Regions from separate parts of the Belnapia sp. genome, predicted to be linked through region 3. Evidence: predicted binding sites of a transcription regulator. Region 3 holds the regulator's gene; each other region holds the start of a gene.
The links. The regulator LexA, encoded in region 3, represses DNA repair genes until DNA is damaged. The targets are predictions, from matches to a motif close to TGTTCTANNTANGTTC.

Region 1 (6,947 bases), on a different contig from region 3:
GGCGGACGATGGCGACCTGGATGACGAGGTCGTAGAAGGTTCTCGGCTTCAGCCGCGGCAGCATGGCCATCTGCGCCCGGCTTTCGATCTGGAAGGTGCCGAGGGTGTCGGCGCGCCGGATCATAGCGTAGGTCGCCGGATCCTCAGGCGGCACCGAGGCCATGTCGACTTGCTGACCCTTGTGGTCATCCATCAGCTCGAAGGCGCGCCGGAGGCAGCCCAACATACCGAGCCCGAGCACGTCCACCTTCATGAAGCCCAGCGCGTCGATGTCGTCCTTGTCCCATTCGACCACCTGCCGCCCGGCCATCGCCGCAGGCGCGACCGGGACGAGTTCGTCGAGCCGGTCGCGGGTCAGCACGAAGCCGCCCGGGTGCGTCCCGAGCTGGCGGGGGAAGCCGATGATCTCGCGCGCAAGCTCCAGGGTCAGCCGCAGGCGCCGGTCGGTGGGGTCGAGATTCAGCTCCGTGGCGTGCTCCTCGGTCACGCCCTCCTCGGACCAGCCCCATACCTGCGCGGCCAGCGCGCCGGTGACGTCTTCGGGCAGGCCCATGACCTTGCCCACGTCCCGCACCGCCCCGCGGGCGCGGAAGCGCATCACGGTGGCGCAGAGCGCGGCGCGGTCGCGACCGTAGCGGGCGTAGACCCACTGGATCACCTCCTCCCGCCGCTCGGCCTCGAAGTCCACGTCGATGTCCGGAGGCTCGCGCCGCTCAGCCGAGACGAAGCGCTCGAAGAGCAGGCCGGAGCGCACCGGGTCGATGGAGGTGACGCCGAGCACGTAGCAGACGGCCGAGTTGGCGGCCGAACCGCGGCCCTGGCAGAGGATATCCTTGCTGCGGGCATAGGCGACGATGGTGCGGACGGTCAGGAAGTAGGGCGCGTATCCCAGGTCTTCGATGAGCCGCAGCTCGTGCTGGAGCTGGGCCGCCACGTCGTCGGGCATGCCTTCCGGATAGCGGGACGGCGCTGCGTCCCAGACCAGCCGCTCCAGCGCCTGCTGCGGGGTGAGCGACGGATCCTCGACCTCGTCCGGGTACTGGTAGCGGAGTTCGTCCAAGGAAAAGCGGCACCGCGCCACGACGTCGAGGGTCCGCGCGACCGCCTCCGGGTGGTGGCGGAAGAGGCGCACCATCTCCTCCGACGCCTTCAGGTGGCGGTCAGCGGAGCGCTCGCGCCGAAACCCAGCGCCGTCGATGGTGCAACCCTCGCGGATGCAGGTGACCACGTCCTGCAGGGTGCGACGCTCCGGCGCGTGGTATAGCACGTCGCCGGTGGCGACCGCCGCCACGCGCGCGACGCGCGCCATGTCATCGAGCGCGCGCAGGCGCACGTCGTCGCCGGAACGGCGACGTAGCGTCAGCGCGAGGTGGGCGCGGCTGCCGAAGTCGGCACGAAGGCGGGGGAGGCGTGCGGCAAGCTCCTCGTCTGGCTGATCCGGCACAAGGATAGCGAGCAGCCCCTCGGCATGAGCCGCGAGGTCGTCCCAAAACAGCTCCCAACCACGGTGGCCAGCGCGGCCCTTGCCGATGGTCAGCAGTCGACAGAGCCGGGCGTAGGCGGAGCGGTCCGTTGGATAGACCAGGACGGCGGCGCCGTCCGCGAGGTCGAGGCGGCAGCCGACTACCAGCCGCACGCCTGAATCCTTGGAGTGCCGGTGCGCGGACACGATCCCCGCGAGTGAATTCCGGTCGGTGACGCCGAGCGCGGGCAGGCCAAGCGCGGCGGCCCGGTCAAACAACTCCTCTGGGTGGCTGGCGCCGCGCAGGAAGGAGTAGTTCGTTGTGACCTGGAGCTCGGCGTAGGCCGCCGTCACGGCTTCTGATGGTGCGGGCTGGTCGAGGGTGCCGGAACCGCCGGGAGCTTCATCAGCACGAAGCCGCTGCGCTCGAGATGGCGCACCAGCCGTTCGGCGGTGATGCGCGCCATCGCCTCGTCGGCGTGATGGACACGTTTCCTTCCGTCATACCTGAGCGCGAAGGACAGGCTCTCGGCGATTTCCTCGGAGGTCGCGGGACGCAGGGGCGAAGGGGCATTGGGCACCGGAGCTGTTTCCTTGCTGTCGAGGTCAGAAGATGCCGTGCAGGAACCAAGCGAGGTCGCCCGTCGCGGGGTCGGCGCCGTCGCCGCGGCGGTAAAGCCAGAAGCGCCGACCATCCTCGTTCTCGACGGCCCAGTAGTCGCGCACCGCGCGGCGCTCGCCGTCGCGGCGCCACCACTCGCCCGCAATGCGCTCAGGCCCGTCGGCGCGCCGGACGCGGTGGCGCACCCGGCGCCAGGTGAATGCGGCTGGGGGTTGGTCGGGCAGCACCGACAGCACCTGCACCGGCTGAGGCGGCGCGATCAGTCGAACCGGTCGCCGCAGGCCGGGCGGCCAGGCGGCACGACCGACGTCGGCGAGAGGGCGCGCGCGCCAGACCGAGCGCTCGGGCACGTCGCTCTCGACGGGCACAGCACGGAACACCCGCCCCGCGCCGAAACGGGCAGTGAGGCGGTCGACCAAGGAAGCGATGTCCACCTCGGCGGCGCCATCGCCGCTGAGCGACGTCGTGGCCTGGGTGGGTGCAAGTGGCTCGGCCAAGGCGACGACGAGGCGCATGGCGGCGACCCCGAAGCCGGGATCCACCTCCTCGAGCCGCTCGCCGAGGAGACGCGCAAGATGGCGAGGGTCGCGCGTTGGTCGTGCCATTCCGGCTCGCAGGACCTTGGTTGCGTCGTCCACCCGCTCAAACAACAAGTCGAGGCGACGCGCGCCGAGGCCAGCTCGCTCCAGCCCTGTGCAAACGGTCTCCGCCAGTCGGTCGATGGCGAACCGCAGCGCTTCGGCGGTCAGCAGCGGCTCGGGAAAGGCCAGGCTGTGCTGCACCGCCTCAGGCGGCACCACCGGCGTGATCGGCTCTGGGGTGCGGCCGAGCGCCTGGTCGAGACGCCGCAGCGTCTCAGCCCCGAACCGCCGCGCCAAGGGGCCGCGTGGCGTCGAGACCAGCTGGCCGACAAGGTCGAGCCCGAGCCGCCGCAGGCCCGCGACTGTCTCGCCGGGCAGGCGCAGCGCCGCCACAGGCAGCAGGGCGACGGCGTCGACTTGCCCGGCGGGTAGAACGACGCTGATGGTCGCGCTGACGTGGCGTGCCATCGCCCAGGCCGCGCCGGGCGTGTCTGCGATGGCGGCTCGGGCGACGATGCCGGACCGGCCGAGGCGTCCGACGAGGTCTTCGAGCATTGCCTCCTCGCCGCCATGCAGGTGCGCGCAGCCGGTGGCGTCGATCCAGAGCCCGTCCGGCGGGTCGGGCGCGGTCAGAGGGGAGTAGCGCAGGCACCAAGCTGCCAGGTCGGTAAGCGCGTCGGCGTCGCCCTCGGGATCCGCCGCGACGACCTCGAGCCCAGGCACCATGGCCTGGGCATGGGCGAGCGGCATGCCCGGGCGGAGCCCCAGCACCTGCGCCGCCCGGTTCGCCGACGCGACCGCGAGGCGGCGGCCATCGTGGGCGCGCGTCACCAGCGGCGCCTCAACCGGCGACACGGTGCCTCGGCTCCTCTGCAGCCGGTCGGTCGGCCAGGTCGGCAGCCAGAGCGAGACGACCCTGCGCATCGGGACACTCCACAATCCAGGAACGGGGTTCACCGCCGCGAGCCCGCAGCAGGTCGAGCTGCCAGCGTGCCCGGCCGAGGCCGGGTGTCTCGGGCGACCAAGGCAGCGGCGGGGCGGACGGCAGGGAGGCGACGCGCCAGCGCGTCACGGCTGCGCTGGGCTCGGCCAGGGCGGGGTCATCGTGCCGGGGGCTACGGCGGAGTGCGAAGGCGATGGCGCCCGTACCCTCCGCGGCGAGCTGCAGGCGGCGCGAAGCGGTCAGGCTGAGGCGGCTGGGCACCTCGCCGACGACGCCTGCGAGACCGGGGTGGCGCAGCCCCTCCTCCATGGCGGCCAGCACGTCCCGGCCCGCCTCCACGTGCAGGACACGCTGCGAGGTGAGGCCGACCTCGGCCAAGGCCGGGGCGAAGAGGTCGAAGTATGGAGAGACCCAGAGCACCGGCCCTGCCGCACGGGCCAGGACGCTGGCGGCGAGCAGGGCCGCGGCGGCGCCGTGCTCGGTGTCGGGGCCAGACCCGGCGACCTCGTGCAGGGCGCCCCGGGCGATGCCGCCGTCAGGCAGGGCGTCGTCGAGGGTCGGGAGACCGAAGGGAATGACAGCCGCACGGCCCGGGGCCAGCGGGCGGCGCTCGATGCGCGCCACCTGCTCCCTGAGGTCTTCCAGCAATGCCGCCCGACCGCTCCCGGCCATGTCCACTCACCTCCGTCGCCTGGAACATAAAGTGAACGAACGAGTCGCCGGAAGTTCCGATTTAGGCTGGCGACCTGCGGAGGGCTGTGGATAACGGGGATCGTTTCGGTGTGGCGAGGCCAGGACGCTTTTCGGAGCACGTTATGTTGCTCACACTTCGCTTGATCGGCGCTGTGATCCATCTGCGGGCTAGGGGGCCAGCTAAGCTTGCTCTCCCTTCGAAGCGGACACCCTTAACGCTGCGTCCTGCCGCTCATGCCGATGCAACTTGGCCACAGTGAAGTCTTGGACGCCTCTGCTGCGGAGTATCCTGTAGCGGGAAGATGAAGGCCCACACATCATGTGCGCGGAGACGAGCCGCGCATGCCGAGAACTCAAGGCGAGATTGTCGCAACGCTGCTGGCAGCGGGAGCTGTCCGCGGCATGCGGCTAGCCAGTCCGGCGCAGCGCCGCATGCTACGCTTCTTGCTCGCATCGCCCAAACGCGGTCGTGGACCTTTCTCCGATGCTTACATCGCCCAGCTGAAGGTCGCCTTCGCGGTGCCCGACGCGCCGGATGAGGACGAGGGTCGAGGGGACGCAGCGGAGCACGGCGGGACGCCGATGAGTCGCTGGCTGCTCGATCGCGTCGAGGCGACTGGCTTCGGCGGCGTCACGGCATACGGCGCGGGGTCGTTCACCCTGGAGTTCGGTGGCAGGAGCCTATGCCTGGACGGCCTTAACGGCCAGGGCAAGACCTCGCTCGCTAGCCTGCTGACCGTCGCCCTCACGGGCCAGCGCATCGGCGCGCACGGCCCGTCTGCCGCCGCGTGTTCGCCTCATCCGGTCCGCACGGCAAGCGGCGGTGGCCCGGCGGACGGATGGCCGCCCGTTGTAACCTACCCGAGGGACTTGGAGACCCTGCAGTCTGCCGTTCCAGAGGCCATGATCCGCCTCGTGTTTAAGGACGAAGCAGGTCTGGAACACACGACCGAACGGACCGTGACCCGCGGGGGCATCTCACCGGCCCAGCCATTCTTGCCACCCGGCGTCAGCCCCCTACACGCGGAGCTGGCGGTCCTCATCCCGAACCGGGTGGCGCACGTCCGAGTCACGGAGGAGCGGCGCCTTGTCGAGGTGCTGGTTGAGCTCATCGGGCTGGAGCCCCTGCAGGCACTTGGGGAGCACGCATCCGATCTATGCCACGGCAGTAAGAACTTCGCGGGTTACCCGAAGACTGCGGACATCAGGGCCGCAGCGGGCAAGGCGGAAGCAACCCTGAAGGAGGTGCTTGACGACACGACAGCGCGTGACGCCCTGCCTCCGTCCCCGACGCCCCCGAACGGGCTCCAGCCGGGCGACCTGTCGCGCGCATTGGTGGCGGCGAAAGCGGGGCTCACCGGCAGGAAGTCGCAGCTGTTCCAGGGAGTCGAGGTCGACCCGTCCATCGACCTGACCCGCGCGGACGGGCTCTCAAGGGTACAAAGGCTCTTGGGAGAGGTTGCAGCCCTGCTCGGTGAGAACCTGCTGAAGTCCCTGCCGAGCATGAGCGCGGTGAAGCAGATCGCGGCCCTAGCCGAACCGGCCCGCCTGGAGGTTGCCCGTCGGGCCCTGTCCGCCGCACGCGAAGCCCTCGCCTTCGCACGAGAGGCCGCCGCTCGCCAGCGGCGAGACGCCAAGCTGCGGCTAAAGGCCACCGCCGCGCGGTGGCACGCCGAGAACCACCCGGACTCGGGCGGGGTGGACGACTGCCCGCTCTGCGGGCGGACGCTGTCTGGAGACGCCGACCTCGACGCCCTCGCCGCTGAACTCGCGGCCCTCAAGACGGAAGGCGAGGTGGTCACGAGGACGTTCGGTGAAGCCTGTAACCGGATCGCGCAGGAGCTGGCTGCCGACCTTGCCAGGCTTGGCAACCCGGTCGAGTTGCCGCCGGATCCTGTAGCCGACGTGCTCGACGAACTCGCCCGGCACCTCGAGGCAAGCGAACCCCTCGGCTTGATCCTGCCGACCCCTCGGCGGTCAGCCGTCGAGGCGGTCCGTTCCCTGGCGCGGACGCGCAGCCCCGGCGGCACGCCCCTGGCGGTCGCGGGCGTGCCCGAGGAGGAGAGGGCCGCCCTCGACGCGATCGCCCGCGCGGAGAGGGCCATCACCCTCGCGGAGGCCTGGCCAGAGGCGAAGGTGTTACTCGGGCGCGTTCGCCAGGAAATCATTGGCCGCTCGGGAACGGACGGCAGCGCCCCGGCGGTGGGCACGCTGCTCCATGCGCTCAGGGCAGCGCAAGACGCCAGTGACTCCGCGGCACCCATCGACAAGGCGACCGAGAGGCTCGACGCTGCAATGGCCGCCAGCGAGGCCTTGCGGACGCTTCAGGAAGAGCACCGTGCGAGGCGTGCCGTTGTGGAGGCCTTGACCCCGCTCAAAGACCTCATCCGGGTCGTACAGGAGGAGGCACGGGAAGCACTGGCCGAGGTCAGCGCTGAGACGGTCGAGCTGTTCGGCCGCATCTACGCGGGCGGGCCGCTCGCGCTGCAAGGCGCCGGAATGCCCCAGCGCGGGGCACTGCGGGTCGAGGGCCGCGTGGGCGACGCTGTTGTCGACGCGTCGCTGGTTGCGAACACCTCGTGGCTCAGGGCCTTTCTTTGGGCCTTCGTCTTTACACTGAGGCGGCAGGCGGTTGCTAGGCTCGGC
Region 2 (6,947 bases), on a different contig from region 3:
GAGCCGCTGATCCCGGCCATGCTCTCCGCCTCCCTGCTGGCGGCCGTCGGCGCCGGGCCGCTGGAGCGGGTGGTGGCCGGCGAGGCGCTGGTGCTGACCGCTTGGCAGGAGCGGCCCGACACGCTGGAATTTCCCAGCAGTCCCGATGCGCCCCGTCGCTTCCTCCCCATGGCGGCCGGCGCCGCCTCCTTCCTGGTGCCGGTCCGCGAGGGCGGCCGCATCGCCCTCCACGAGCAGCAGGCCGGGGCCGGGCTCAGGACCGAGCAGACCCAGGATGGCGGCCATCTCGGCACGCTGGAGCCGCGCCTCGCCGAGGCGGAGCGCGTCGCCGACGACATCGGCGAGGCCCTGTCGCTCGCCCTCGACGAGGCCGCGCTGCTGACCTCGGCCTACCTGCTGGGCGGCATGGACCGCGCCTTCGCCATGACGCTCGACTACCTGAAGACGCGCCAGCAATTTGGCAGGATCATCGGCACCTTCCAGGCTTTGCAGCACAAGGCCGCCGATGTGCGGATGCAGATCGCGCTGACCCGCGCCAGCATCGAGGCCGCGGCCGCGACGCTCGATGCCGGCGCCACCGGCGATGCCCGCCGCGCCGCCATCTCCCGCGCCAAAGCCCGCGCGGCGGAGTCGTCCATGCGGGTGACGCGCGAGTGCATCCAGCTGCATGGCGGCATCGGCTATACCGACCAGTACGATGTCGGCCTCTATTTGCGGAAGGCCATGGTGCTCGCCAACCAGTATGGCAGCGCCGCCCTGCATCGCCGCCGCTTCATGGCGGTCAGCCCGGAGATCGAGGAATGAGCGAAGCCGTCGCGCGTGTCATCGCCGAGCGCGAGGGCGCCGTCCTCGTGCTCACGCTCGACCGGCCGGCGCGGCGCAACGCGCTCGCCATGCCGCTCCGCGTGCAGATGATCGAGGCGCTGCGGGCCGCCCAGGGCGACAAGGCGGTGCGCGCCATCGTCGTCACCGGCGCCGGCGGCCATTTCTGCTCGGGCGGCGACATCTCCGGGATGGATGTCACCTCGGCGATGGACGGCCGCGAGCGCATGCGCCTCTCGCATGAGCTGATCCGGCTGATGGTGCTGGGCAGCAAGCCGGTCGTCGCCGCGATCGAGGGTTATTGCGTCGGCGCCGGCCTGTCGCTCGCCTGCGCCTCCGACACCGTGGTCGCGGCGGAAGATGCCCGCCTCGGCGCCGGCTTCGGCAAGATCGGGCTGATGGCCGATCTCGGCCTGCCGCACACCCTGCCGCTGCGCGTTGGGCAGGGGAAGGCGCGGCAGATCTTCCTCTACCACGAGCAGATGACGGCGGCGGAGGCGGAGCGCATCGGCCTCGTCGACCATGTCGTGCCCAAGGGCCAGGCGCTGGCGACCGCGATGGAAAAGGCCCGCTTCCTGGCCGAGCAGGCCCCGGCGCCGATGGCGCTCACCAAGCAGATGCTGGGCGAGGGCCTCGACCGCGCGCTGGAGCAGGAGCGCCACTTCCAGTCGACGCTCTTCCTGACCAAGGACTTCGCCGAGGGCCGCGCCGCTTTCCTCGGCAAGCGCAAGCCCGCTTTCCAGGGAGACTGAGCCGATGGAAGCCATCCGCATCCCCGCCCCGGCCGAGCTCGACGCGCTCGAGGACGAGCATTTCCGCCAGGTGGTCCGCGCCTTCCTGCACGAGAACTATCCCGACGACCTGCGCAACCCGCCGAAGCGCCTGCACTGGAACGAGAACCGCCCCTGGTACATGAAGCTCGCCGAGCGCGGCTGGCTCTGCCCGGGCTGGCCGAAAGAGCATGGGGGCCTCGGCCTCTCGCCCGCCAAGCAGATCATCCTCACCGAGGAGTATGAGCGCTACGGCGTGGCGCGGACCAACGACCACGGCATCGTCATGCTCGGCCCGCTCGTCATCAAATACGGGACCGAGGAGCAGAAGCAGCGCTTCCTGCCGAAGATCCTGACCGGCGAGCATATCTGGTGCCAGGGCTATTCCGAGCCCAATGCCGGCTCCGACCTCGCCGCGCTGCGCACCGAAGCGGTGCTCGACGGCGACGAGTATGTCGTCAACGGCCAGAAGATCTGGACCACCCTGGCGACGGATGCCAACTGGATCTTCCTCCTCGTCCGCACCGACAAGCAGGCGAAGAAGCAGGAGGGCATCTCCTTCCTCCTCGTCGACATGAAGACGCCCGGCATCACCGTGCGGCCGATCATCAACCTCGAGATGCATGACGAGTTCTGCGAGGTCTTCTTTGACAATGTCCGGGTGCCGAAGGAGAACCTGGTCGGCCAGCTCAACAAGGGCTGGGACATGGCGAAAGCGCTGCTCGGCTTCGAGCGCATCTTCCTCGGCTCGCCGCGCCAGTCGGGCTATGCGCTGTCGCGCCTCAAGATCCTCGCCGAGCGCATGGGCGCTTTGAAGGATGCGGAGTTCCAGGACCGCTACGCCCGCCTCCGCCTCGAATTCGAGGACCTGAAGGCGCTGTACGGCACCTTCGTGGAGAAGCTGAAGCGCGGCGAGAGCCTCGGCCCTGATGTCTCCATGCTGAAGATCATCCAGACCGAGCTCTTCCAGCGCATCACCGACACCATGCTGGAGATCGCCGGAGAGAATGCCGGGCTGCTGGAGCCGATGGAGGGCAATCGCGACCTCAATATCGGCGGCCTCTTCATCCAGGCCCGGCCGTCGACGATCTACGGCGGCTCGAACGAGATTCAGCGGAACATCCTGGCGAAGAACGTGCTCGGCCTGCCCGGCTGAACGGCTCCGGCCTCTCTTGCGGCGTTGCCCGAGAGAGGCCGAAAGCCGCCATGCCCGCCCTACCCACCGGTCATGACGCCGCCCGACCTCCGGGCCGAGACTCTGCCGGAGCTCGCGCGGACCATCCTCGCCCTCGGCTGAGGCGCGGTTAGGGCTTCTCGTTGCTGCGGCCGCTGGCGCCGCCGGTCACGCCGCCCGCGCCCCCAGCCCCGCCGCCGCCCATGGCGCCGTCATTGGTGGCGTTGGGGTCGTAGTCGGTCGGCCCGCCTTCGGCGAAGCTCGGCACCCGGGCCTTCGCCTTGTCGTCCGCCGGCTTCACCGGCTCGTCCGGCATCAGCCTGTCCTGGTCCTGCGCCATGTTCTCTCCTTCGATGCATGCCGAACGGATGGAACAGGCGAGGACCCCGCCGGGTTCGCATGGGTTACTGGACTTCGCGCCAGGCGCTCTTCAGGTCCCCGAGGAAGCGGGCATATTCCCGCTCCTTGCTCTCCGGGTCCGGCAGGCGGAGCAGGTAGGAGGGATGGACGGTCGGGAAGACCGGCAGCCCGTCCTCGCTCTTCACCACCTCGCCGCGCACCTTGGTGATGGCGAGCGGCTTGCCGGTCAGCGCCCGCAGCGCCGTAGCGCCGAGCGAGACCACCAGCCGCGGCGCCACGATCTCGATTTCCCGCCGCAGGAAGGGCCGGTAATGCGCGATGTCGCCTGCATCCGGCGACTGGTGCAGGCGGCGGCGCCCGGTCGGCTTGAATTTGAAATGCTTCACCGCGTTGGTGACATAGGCCTCGGCGCGGGGGATGCCCGCCTCCTCCAGCGCGCGGTTGAACATCCGCCCGGCCGGGCCGACGAAGGGGCGGCCGGCGATGTCCTCCTCGTCGCCCGGCTGCTCGCCGACGAAGAGCAGCGCGGCGCCGATCGGCCCCTCGCCGAAGACGGCCTGGGTGGCGTGCTCGGCGAGCGGGCCGCGATCGGCCAGCACCTCGGCGCGGAGGGCGGCGAGCGCGGTGGTGGGGTCCTGGGTGGCGAAGAGATCGGCTGACATGGGCGCCTCAACGTCCGCGGCCAGCACCCGTTGCCGCCGCGGCGCGGGCGGGGTCGCGCCGCGCTCGACCATGGCGGCGACACGCCGTGGGGCCTCAGCCATGAGGCGGGGGATGTCCTGCGCCTCGGGCAGGTTGCGCCAGTACTTCACCGGCATCTCAGCGCGCATAGCGGCGGGCTTCAGCCGGGCCGGGTTGAAGATGCTGGCGAAATAGGCCCGCCAAAGATCCTCCGTCGCATCCTCGGCCGGGGCGTCGGCACGCCGGCCGCCCGGGCCCATCCGCAGCGCCTCGCCATCCCAATGCGCGCTCGCCTCGGGCGTCAGGATGGACCAGCGCATGCCCGCGAAGCGGCGGATGAAGAAGCCCGTCTCCGCCTCCAGGATATGGTGGTCCGGCTCGAACCAGGCGACATAGCGGGGCCCGGGCGCCTCGCGGAAGCGCACGAAAGCATGCATCTTGTGCGCATCCCGCCGCACCGCCTTGGCCATGCCTTGGGCGCGGATCACCTCCGGGTCGGTCGCCACCTCCAGCAGCCCGTGCTCGCCATGGGTGATGCGCCAGAGCAGCCGGTAGAGCAGGGCGAAGCGCTCCGGGTCACGGTGGCGGATGACGACCTCCGCCAGCTCCGGAAAGGCCCGCGGCACGGTAAGGCCGGCCTGCCGCGGCTCCGGCACCGGCTCATGCGCGAACAGCCCAGCGGCCTCGCCGGCGAGGTGCCAGGCGATGCGCTCCGGCGCCGCCTCGGCCGCCAACAGCCGCCGCGCCGCATCCCGCCAGGCCTGGAAGTCGGCCGGGCCGGGAAGGGCGATGCCAATCACAGCAGGGCCAGCTGCATTGGCTGTCCCCTTGGCCTGCCGAAGCCGGTGCGCGGCGCGACCAGGGCGCGAAGGTCGAGCCGGTCCGTCACCCTCGGCCGGTGATCTGCGGTGACGAGGAAGGGCAGGAGCTTCGCCAGCGGCAGCCGCAGCCGCGCCAGGTCGTCGCTGCGGATGGCGTGGTGCCGCCGCGCCGCCAGCAGCCGGTCCACCGTCTTCGCCCCGAGGCCCGGCACGCGCAGCAGCCGCTCCCGCGGTGCCCGGTTCACGTCGACGGGGAAATCGCCCCTGTGCCGCAGCGCCCAGGCTAGCTTCGGGTCGATGCCGAGGTCGAGCATGCCGCCCTCGCCGCCCGCCATGATCTCGTCGAGCGAGAAGCCGTAGAAGCGCAGCAGCCAGTCCGCCTGGTAAAGCCGGTGCTCGCGCACCAACGGCGGCGGTTGCGGCGGCAGCAGGCGCGAGGCATCGGGGATGGGCGAATAGGCGGAGAAATAAACCCGCTTGAGTCCGTAGCTGCCATAGAGGTTGGCCGTGGTGCCGAGCACCGCCCGGTCGTCCGAGGCGTCGGCGCCGATGATCATCTGCGTGCTCTGCCCGGCCGGGGCGAAGCGCGGCGCCGGCGCCCGCCGCTCCGCCCTGCGCGCCTCCTTCGCCTCCTCGATGCGCAGCCGCATCCGCCCCATCGCCCGGCGGATCTCGCCCAGATCCTTCTCCGGGGCGAGGGCCTTCAGCGCCCCCTCCTGCGGCAGCTCGACATTGATGGAAAGCCGGTCGGCATGCCGCCCCGCCTCGGCCAGCAGCTCGGGCGATGCGTCGGGGATGGTCTTCAGGTGGATGTAGCCGCGGAAGCCGTGCTCCTCGCGCAGGATGCGCGCGACGTCGACCAGCCGCTCCATCGTGTAGTCGGGCGAGCGGATGATGCCGGAGGAGAGGAACAACCCCTCGATGTAGTTGCGCCGGTAGAAGTCGAGCGTCAGGTCGACTAGCTCCCGCACCGTGAAGCGGGCGCGGGGGACGTTGCTGGTGGCGCGGTTGATGCAATAGGCGCAGTCATAGATGCAGGCATTGGTCAGCAGCACCTTGAGCAGCGAGATGCAGCGCCCATCCGGCGCATAGGCATGGCAGATGCCCATGCCCTCCGTGCTGCCGAGGCCGCCCCCCTGGCTGTCCCGCTTCTCGGTCCCGGATGACGCGCAGGAGGCATCGTATTTCGCCGCATCGGCGAGGATCTCGAGCTTCTGCCGCAACTCCATGAACCGCCCTCCAGTTCCTTATATGTTCTTTTGTTGCGGAAAGCAAGGCCCAAGGGGTGGCGTAAAGTGAACCTTTCCGGTCCCGCGTGGTTATGGCGGCCGATGATGCAGCTCCTTCGCCCCGCCCTGCTTCTCCTGCTCCTCGCCGGCCCGGCCGCGGCGCAGCAGGCCGCCGTGCTGACGCCGGACCAGCTGGCCACCGTGCTGCGGGCGCGGGGCTTCAGCGACATCGAGGGGGTGGAGCGCGAGGGCGACACCTTCCGCATCGCCCGCGCCATGCGCTACGGCGAGACGGTCGAGAACCTTCGCATCGACGCCGCCACCGGCCTGCCGCGCGAGCAGCCCCCCCTCACCGAGGGCCAGGCGCGGGAGCTGCTGCGCGCCCGCGGCTACAGCGAGGTGACGGAGATCGGCCGCGAGGGCGATGCCATCCGCCTCCGCGGGCTGCGCGAGGGCACCCCCATTGAAGTGACCGTCGACGCCCGGACGGGGGCGGTGCGGCAATAATCTTCCACCCCACCTCAGTCCCAGACCCGGGGCCGCAGGCCTGCCGCCTGCGGCCCCGGGTCACGGTCCTTGGCTTCCGTGGCCTGCTCATCCGCAGCCTTCGCGGCCGGGGGCCGCGACCCCTGCGGGCAGGACAGATGTGACCCAGGCCTATATCAACCGCATCGGCACCGCCGTCCCCCGCCATGAGGTGCATGACACCTTCCGCCGCTTCGCCGGCCGGCAGATCACCGATCCGCGCATCCGCACCGCCTTCGCCCGGCTGGCGGAGCGGTCGCAGATCGAGACACGGCATTCGGTGCTGGAGCCGGAGGCGGATGCCAGCGGCACGGTGGACAGCTTCTACCGGCTGGAGGCCTTCCCGAGCACCGGCACCCGCATGGCCCGCTACGAGCGGGAGGCGCCGGCCCTCGCCGAGGCCGCCTGCCTGGCGATGGGGCTGGAGGGCGAAGGGCCGGGCATCACCCATCTCGTCTATGCCACCTGCACCGGCTTCGCCGCCCCCGGCCTCGACCATTGGCTGATCCGCCGCTTCGGCCTCCCCGGCAGCGTGGAGCGCAGCGTCGTCGGCTTCATGGGCTGC
Region 3 (6,947 bases):
CCCCCCCTCTCGCTCCTGGCGCTCTGGGTTCGGGCGCGACGGCCCGTGGGCGGGCTGCTGCTCGGGCTCGCGGCCGCCGTCGCGATCGGCTTCGCCCTGGCGAGCTGGCAGGCGACGCGGATGCCCCGCCGGCTGGCGGGGCTATCCCTGCTGGCGATGGGGATGCTCAGCGGGGCGTTGGACCGGCCGCCGGATCTGCTGGTCTCGGGCGACGGCCGCCTCATCGCGCTGCGGGCGGGGGAGGCGCTGTTCCTCCAGAGCCAGTCCGGCGCCTCCGCCTTCGTCCGTGAGGATTGGCAGCGGATGCATGGGGCTGGCCGCACCGAGGCCCTGCCGCGCGAGGGCGAGGCGGCAGACGGCGCGCTCCGATGCCGGGCCGGGGCCTGTGCGCTACGGCCGGATCCGGCCGGGCCTGAGGCAGTGCCGCTGCGCGGCGCCTGCCTCGCGCAGGTGGTGGACCGCCTCGCCCTCTGGCGCGACGGGCCGCATGCCATCTGGCTGCTCCGCACCGGAGCCCGGGTGATCAGCGACCGGGCCTGGCGAGGCGACCGGCCCTGGGTGCCGCCGGTGCCGGCGCCGCGGGGCCTCGCCTCGGCGGCGCCCGCGGCGGCGGCCGAATAGCCTAGTAGCGGCGCAGCAGCCCGATCAGCCGGCCCTGAACCTTCACCCGGTCCGGGCCGAAGATGCGGGTCTCGTAGCGCGGGTTGGCCGGCTCGAGGGCGATGGAGTTGCCCTTGCGGCGCAGGCGCTTCAGCGTCACCTCGTTCTCATCGACCAGGGCGACGACGATGGCGCCGTTATCGGCGATGTCGCCGCGGCGGATGATGACGGTGTCGCCATCGAGGATGCCGGCCTCGACCATGGAGTCGCCAGCGACCTCGAGCGCGTAGTGCTCGCCATTCGTCAGGAGGGCGGCGGGGACCTCGACGCTGCTCCCGCTGTCGCGCAGCGCCTCGATCGGCAGGCCGGCAGCGATGCGGCCATACAGGGGGAGCTGGACGGCCGCCGCCTCGTTCGCTGCGCGTTGGACGCCGGGGAGGTTCGGCGCGAAGCGGCCATGGATGACATTGGGCGAGAAGGCCGGGGCCGCCGGGGCAGGGGCCGCCGCAGGCTCCGCCGCGCGCCGCGGGGCGATGTTCTCCGGCAGGCGGATGACCTCGAGCGCCCGGGCGCGGTGGGCACGCCGCTTCAGGAAGCCACGCTCCTCGAGTGCCGTGATGAGGCGGTGGATGCCGGACTTCGACTTGAGCTTCAGGGCCTCCTTCATCTCCTCGAAGGACGGGGAGAAGCCGGTCGCGCGCAAATGCTTGTCGATGAAGATCAGCAGCTCATGCTGCTTGCGGGTAAGCATCGTCTCCTCCGTGGGCTGGCCCTGCGTGTGGCTGGCGAACAAACCACGAATCGCACGGATGTTCTACGGAAGTTCCATCATCCGGTCAACTGTATCGAATCAAAGACCGAGAGCACCAAGTGGGATGACCTCGACCGGCGCTCCGGCCGGCACGGCCGGGGCGCCCGGGGCGCGGAGGATCAGGGCGTCGGCGCGGGCCAGGGTCTTCATCATGGAACTGTCCTGCACCGCGAAGGGCGTCGCGAGCGGGGTGCCCTCGGGGCCAGGTCGCAGGGTGGCGCGGAGGTGGTCGAAGCGGCGGTCATTCGCCGGAAGGTCGGCGCCGGCCAGGGCGCGGATGGTCCGCGGCGCGGCGCCAGGCAGGCCGGAGAGCCGGTCGAGGGCAGGGATCAGGAAGAGCACGCTGCAGACCAGGGCCGAGACCGGGTTGCCAGGCAGGCCGAGCACCGGCGTTGGGCCGAGCCGGCCCCAGATCAGCGGCTTGCCGGGCCGCATGGCGATCTTCCAGAAGTCGAGGGTGAAGCCCTCCGGCCCGAGCGCGCTCTGCACCAGGTCGTGATCGCCGACGCTGGCGCCGCCGGTCGTCACCAGCAGGTCGCAGGCACGGGCGGCGCGTGCCGCCTCGGCGATGGCCTGGCTGTCATCGGGGGCGATGGGCAGGACCAGCGGCTCGCCGCCGCCGGCGCGGACCAGCGCGGCGAGCGCATGGGCGTTGCTGCTGACGATGCCGCCGGCGGGGATCGGGTCGCCGGGCAGGGCGATCTCGTCGCCCGTCGCCAGGATGCCGATGCGGGGCGCACGATGAACCGCGAGCCAGGGCGTGTTGGCGGCGGCGGCGAGGCCGATGTCGCGGGCAGTGAGGCGGCGGCCGGCAGGCAGCACCTCCTCGCCCTCGGCGAAATCGAGGCCGCGCCGACGGATCCAGCGCCTGGGGCGGACAGCCTCCTGCACCTGCACGGCACCCTCCGCGACCACGGCGTCCTCCTGCAGGAGGATGGCATCGGCCCCGGGCGGGACGACGCCGCCGGTGAAGATGCGGACGGCCTGGCCCGCGCCGACCTCGCCCGCGAAGGGATGGCCGGCCGGCGCCGTGCCGATGACGGCAAGGCGGGCACCCTCGGTGGCCTCGGCGGCGCGGACCGCATAGCCGTCCATCGCCGAGACATCGGCCGGCGGCTGGGTCAGGCGGGCGAGGACGGGACGGGCAAGGACGCGGCCCCAGCCGGCCGGCAACGGCACGGTCTCGGCCGGGGTGGCGGCGAGGGCGTCCAGGATACGGGCCCGGGCTTCCTCGACCGAGATCATCACTCCGCCTCGTAAATGCCGGACTTGCCGCCGGATTTATGGGACAGGCGCACGGCCTCGATGCGCATGCCGCGGTCGATCGCCTTGCACATGTCGTAGACGGTCAGCGCCGCGACGGTAACGGCGGTCAGCGCCTCCATCTCCACGCCGGTGCGGCCGGTCAGCGCGACGGTGGCCTCGATCTCCACCGCATCGGGCGCGGCGGGGGTGAGGTCGACGGCCACCTTGGTCAGCATCAGCGGGTGGCAGAGGGGGATGAGGTCGGCGGTGCGCTTCGCCGCCATGATTCCGGCCAGGCGGGCGACGGCGAGGACGTCGCCCTTGGCCATCTGGCCCTCGACGATGCGGGCGAGGGTGGCCGGGTCCATCACCACGCGGCCGCGGGCGATGGCCTGGCGCTGCGTCTCCGCCTTGCCGCCCACATCGACCATGGCGGCGCGGCCTTCCGCGTCGAAATGGGTGAGAGGCGGCGCCTCGACCATCAAAGGGCCTGGACGAGGGCGGCGGCGGCGGCGGTGAGGTCCGGCTGGCGCAGCAGGCTCTCGCCGACCAGGATGCAGCGGGCCCCGGCCTCGGCCATGCGGCGGACATCGGCGGGGCTTCGGATTCCGCTCTCGGCAATCGGCAGGCGGTCGGCCGGGACCAGCGGCGCCAACTCGTCCGAGGTCGCAAGGTCGGTCTGCAATGTCTTGAGGTTGCGGTTGTTGATGCCGATCAGCCGGGTCTGCAGGCCCAGTGCCCGGTCGAGCTCGGCATGGTCGTGCACCTCGGCCAGGACGCCCATGTCGAGGCTGCGGGCGATGTCCTCCAGCTCCTCGGCCTGCTGGTCGGAGAGGGCGGCCATGATCAGCAGGATGCAGTCGGCGCCCATCGCCCGGGCCTCGAAGACCTGCCAGGGATGGACCATGAAGTCCTTGCGCAGCACCGGCAGGGCGCAGGCGGCGCGGGCGGCCTTCAGGTGGTCGGCATGCCCCTGGAAATAGGGGGCGTCGGTCAGGACCGAAAGGCAGCTCGCGCCGGCGCGGGCATAGTCCTCGGCGAGGCGCGCCGGCTCGAAGGGGTCGCGGATCAGCCCGCCCGAGGGGGAAGCGCGCTTGATCTCGGCGATGAGGCCGACCCGGCCCTCGGCCACGGCCTCGCAAAGGGAGGTGACGAAATTACGGGGCGGCGCGGCGGCGCGGGCCTGGCGCTCCATCTCGTTGAGCATGGTGGCGGCGGACCGGGCCCGGACCTCCTCGTACTTGTCGGCGAGGATGCGGGAAAGCGTGCCCGACACGGCCTGGGGCTCGGGGATGATGATATGGGGGGCGTTCATGCTGCAGTGGCGTCCTTCAGGCGGGCCAGTACGGCAGAAGCGGCCCCGCTGTCGATGGCCGCCGCGGCCCGCGCCGCGCCGGATGCAAGATCGGTATCGCGACCCGCAACGACCAGGGCCGCGGCAGCATTCAGCAGCACGATGTCGCGGTAGGGGCCCGGGGCGCCCTCCAGCAACGCGGTGAGGGCGATGGCGTTCTCGGCCGGCTCGCCGCCGCGGATGGCCTCGGGCGGGGCGCGGCGGAGCCCGGCATCCTCCGGGGCGATGGTGAATTCGCGGATCGCGCCGCCCTGGAGCGCGACGACCTGCGTCTCGCCGGATAGGGCGATCTCGTCGAGGCCCTGGCCATGGACGAGCCAGGCGGCCTCGGTGCCGAGGCGGGCGAGGGTCTCCGCCATGGGGCGCAGCCAGGCGGCGTCATAGGCGCCGGTGAGCTGGCGGCGGACCCGGGCCGGGTTCGCCAGCGGGCCGAGCAGGTTGAAGATGGTGCGGGTGCCGAGCTCGACGCGGGGCCCGGCGGCGTGGCGGAGCGCGGCGTGGTGGCGCGGCGCCATCAGGAAGACCATGCCAGCCGTCCGCAGCACCGCCTCCAGCCGGTCGAGCGGCACGTCGAGATCGATGCCGAGGGCAGCCAGCGCATCGGCGGCGCCGGAGCGGGAGGAGAGGGCGCGGTTGCCGTGCTTCGCCACCGGCACGCCGCAGCCGGCGACGACCAGCGCCGTCGCCGTCGAGATGTTGAGGCTGCCAGAGGCGTCCCCGCCGGTGCCGACGATGTCGATGGCGCCGTGCGGCGCGTCGATCGCCGTCATGCGGGCGCGCATGGCGCGGACGGCGCCGGTCATCTCGGCAACCGTCTCGCCGCGGACGCGCATGGCCATGAGCAGGGCGGCGATCTGGGCCGGCGTCGCCTCGCCCGCCATGATGATGCCGAAGGCGGCCTCCGCCTCGCTCTCCGCCAGGCGCTCGCCGGCGGCGAGGCGGGCGAGGACCGGCTTCAGCGTGTTCACGCCGGCACCCGCGCCTTGGCGAGCAGCAGGAAGTTCCGCAGCAGGTCGTGGCCGTGCTGCGAGGCGATGCTCTCCGGGTGGAACTGCACGCCCCAGATGGGCAGGCTGCGATGGGCGAGGCCCATGACGAGGCCGTCCTCGGTCCAGGCGGTGACCTCGAGCTCGGGCGGCAGGTCGTCGCGGCGGACGACGAGGGAGTGGTAGCGCGTCGCGCGGACCGGGCTCGGTAGGCCGGCGAAGAGGTCGGAGCCGCGGTGATGCACGTCCCAGACCTTGCCATGGACCGGATCGGGCGCGCGGATGACGGTGCCGCCGAAGGCCTGCCCGATCGCCTGGTGGCCGAGGCACACGCCCATCAGCGGAATGCCGGCCGAGGCGGCGGCGCCGATCAGCGGCAGGCAGATGCCGGCCTCGTTCGGCGTGCAGGGGCCGGGGGAGAGCAGGATCGCCTCCGGCTGCATGGCCAGCGCTTCCTGGCTGGTCAGCGCATCATTGCGCCGTACCTCGATCTCCATCCCAAGGTCGCCAAGGAAGTGATAGAGATTGAAGGTGAAGCTGTCGTAGTTGTCGATCAGCAGGATCATGGCTTAGGACTTTCGGGCCGGCTCGCGGCGGGGTCAAGCGCGGGCGGCGGCGGGGCCGGGGGCGCGGGCGGGCGCACCGGCGGCAGGGCCGGGCCGCTGATGACGTCGAAGTCGAAATCGCTGCGTTGCATGTCGGGCCTCCTTCGGGGTGGGGGCCGGCACCGCTGGCGAAGGTGCAGAGACGCAAAAGCCGCCAGCGGGTGGCGGCTTCTGAGGTCTGCGAGGGTGCGCTGATCCTTAGGCCGCCGGTTCGTACCAGCGGTACCAAAATCGCGTGGCGGGGATCGCGCGCTGCACCATGGCCGAAGTCGTGCCATGCTGCGGCGCGCGGTGCAAGCGCGATCAGAAGCCGTAGAGCCGCGCCGGGTTGTCGACGAGGATGGCCTGGCGCTGCGCCGCCTCCGGCGCCCAGTCGCCGAGCGCGTCCATCAGCACGCCGTCATCCGGCACCTCCTCCGGCGAGGCGAGCGAAGGGTGGGGCCAGTCGGTGCCCCAGACGCAGCGCCCGGGCGCGGCCGCGAGCATGGCGCGGGCCATGGCGGCGACATCCGCATAGGGCGCGCCGGCGATGGAGGAGCGGTAGCCGCAGAGCTTGGCCCAGGCGCCGCCCCGCAGCAGGCGGAGCAGGGCCTGGAAGGCAGGGTTCTCAACGCCCTGCCGGTCGGCCTTCACGCCGCCCATATGGTCGAGGACCAGCGGGCAGGGCAGGCGGGCGAGCACCGGCTCCAGCGCCAGCAGCTCGGCAGGGTGGGCATAGACCTGCAGGTGCCAGCCAAGCTCGGCGAGGCGGGCGCCGAGCGCTTCGAGCCGGACCAGCAGGGCGTTGCTGCCGCTCACCGCATTGATGCGCATGCCGCAGGCGCCGCGGGCCGCCATGGCGCGGAGCGCAGGGAAGTCGAAGCCCTCGTCGATGACGACGACGGCGCGGGTGCGGTCGCGGCCGAGGGCGTCCACCGCATCAAGCGTCACGGCATTGTCCGTGCCGTAGACGCTCGGCTGGACGATGACGGTGCGCTCGATGCCGATCGTGGCGGCCATCGCCCGGTAGGCGGCGAGCGAGGCCTCGGGCGGCGTGTAGGAGCGGCCCGAGGAGAGCGGGTAGCGCGCGTAGGGGCCGAAGAAGTGCATGTGGCAGTCGGTCGCGCCCGCCGGCGGCTGCCAGCGGGGGCGGCTGGTGACGGCGCGGGCGCCGGGGCAGGGGCGCGTCACCCGCGGCGGCCGGCGGCAAAGCGGACCGCCTCCTCCGCCGCGCGGAACAGGGCGCGGGCCTTCTGCTGCGTCTCCTCATACTCGGCGACCGGGTCGCTGTCGGCGACGACGCCGGCGCCGGCCTGGACATGCATCACCCCGTCCTTCACCAGGGCGGTGCGGAGGCCGATGCAGGT

Region 1: the regulator LexA is predicted to act here: its motif matches at 4,303-4,318, upstream of AC5JJ1_RS00760 (ImuA family protein).
Region 2: the regulator LexA is predicted to act here: its motif matches at 5,870-5,885, upstream of AC5JJ1_RS26710 (putative DNA modification/repair radical SAM protein).

What each region holds. Positions count from the first base shown of each region.
Region 1 is NZ_JCACHU010000007.1:3,573-10,519, forward strand. It holds gene AC5JJ1_RS00745 (error-prone DNA polymerase) at 1-1,816, opposite strand, end outside; gene AC5JJ1_RS00750 (hypothetical protein) at 1,813-2,043, opposite strand; gene AC5JJ1_RS00755 (Y-family DNA polymerase) at 2,069-3,589, opposite strand; gene AC5JJ1_RS00760 (ImuA family protein) at 3,507-4,280, opposite strand; partial or broken gene AC5JJ1_RS00765 (hypothetical protein) at 4,746-6,947, shown strand, end outside.
Region 2 is NZ_JCACHU010000167.1:8,151-15,097, forward strand. It holds gene AC5JJ1_RS26685 (acyl-CoA dehydrogenase family protein) at 1-804, shown strand, start outside; gene AC5JJ1_RS26690 (enoyl-CoA hydratase/isomerase family protein) at 801-1,574, shown strand; gene AC5JJ1_RS26695 (acyl-CoA dehydrogenase family protein) at 1,579-2,748, shown strand; gene AC5JJ1_RS26700 (hypothetical protein) at 2,897-3,106, opposite strand; gene AC5JJ1_RS26705 (UdgX family uracil-DNA binding protein) at 3,171-4,607, opposite strand; gene AC5JJ1_RS26710 (putative DNA modification/repair radical SAM protein) at 4,604-5,857, opposite strand; gene AC5JJ1_RS26715 (hypothetical protein) at 5,960-6,364, shown strand; gene AC5JJ1_RS26720 (type III polyketide synthase) at 6,504-6,947, shown strand, end outside.
Region 3 is NZ_JCACHU010000166.1:371-7,317, forward strand. It holds gene AC5JJ1_RS25590 (hypothetical protein) at 1-621, shown strand, start outside; gene lexA (transcriptional repressor LexA) at 623-1,351, opposite strand; gene AC5JJ1_RS25600 (molybdopterin molybdotransferase MoeA) at 1,451-2,656, opposite strand; gene moaC (cyclic pyranopterin monophosphate synthase MoaC) at 2,656-3,138, opposite strand; gene trpC (indole-3-glycerol phosphate synthase TrpC) at 3,138-3,971, opposite strand; gene trpD (anthranilate phosphoribosyltransferase) at 3,968-4,978, opposite strand; gene AC5JJ1_RS25620 (anthranilate synthase component II) at 4,975-5,562, opposite strand; gene AC5JJ1_RS25625 (hypothetical protein) at 5,559-5,693, opposite strand; gene AC5JJ1_RS25630 (amidohydrolase family protein) at 5,905-6,771, opposite strand; gene trpE (anthranilate synthase component I) at 6,768-6,947, opposite strand, start outside.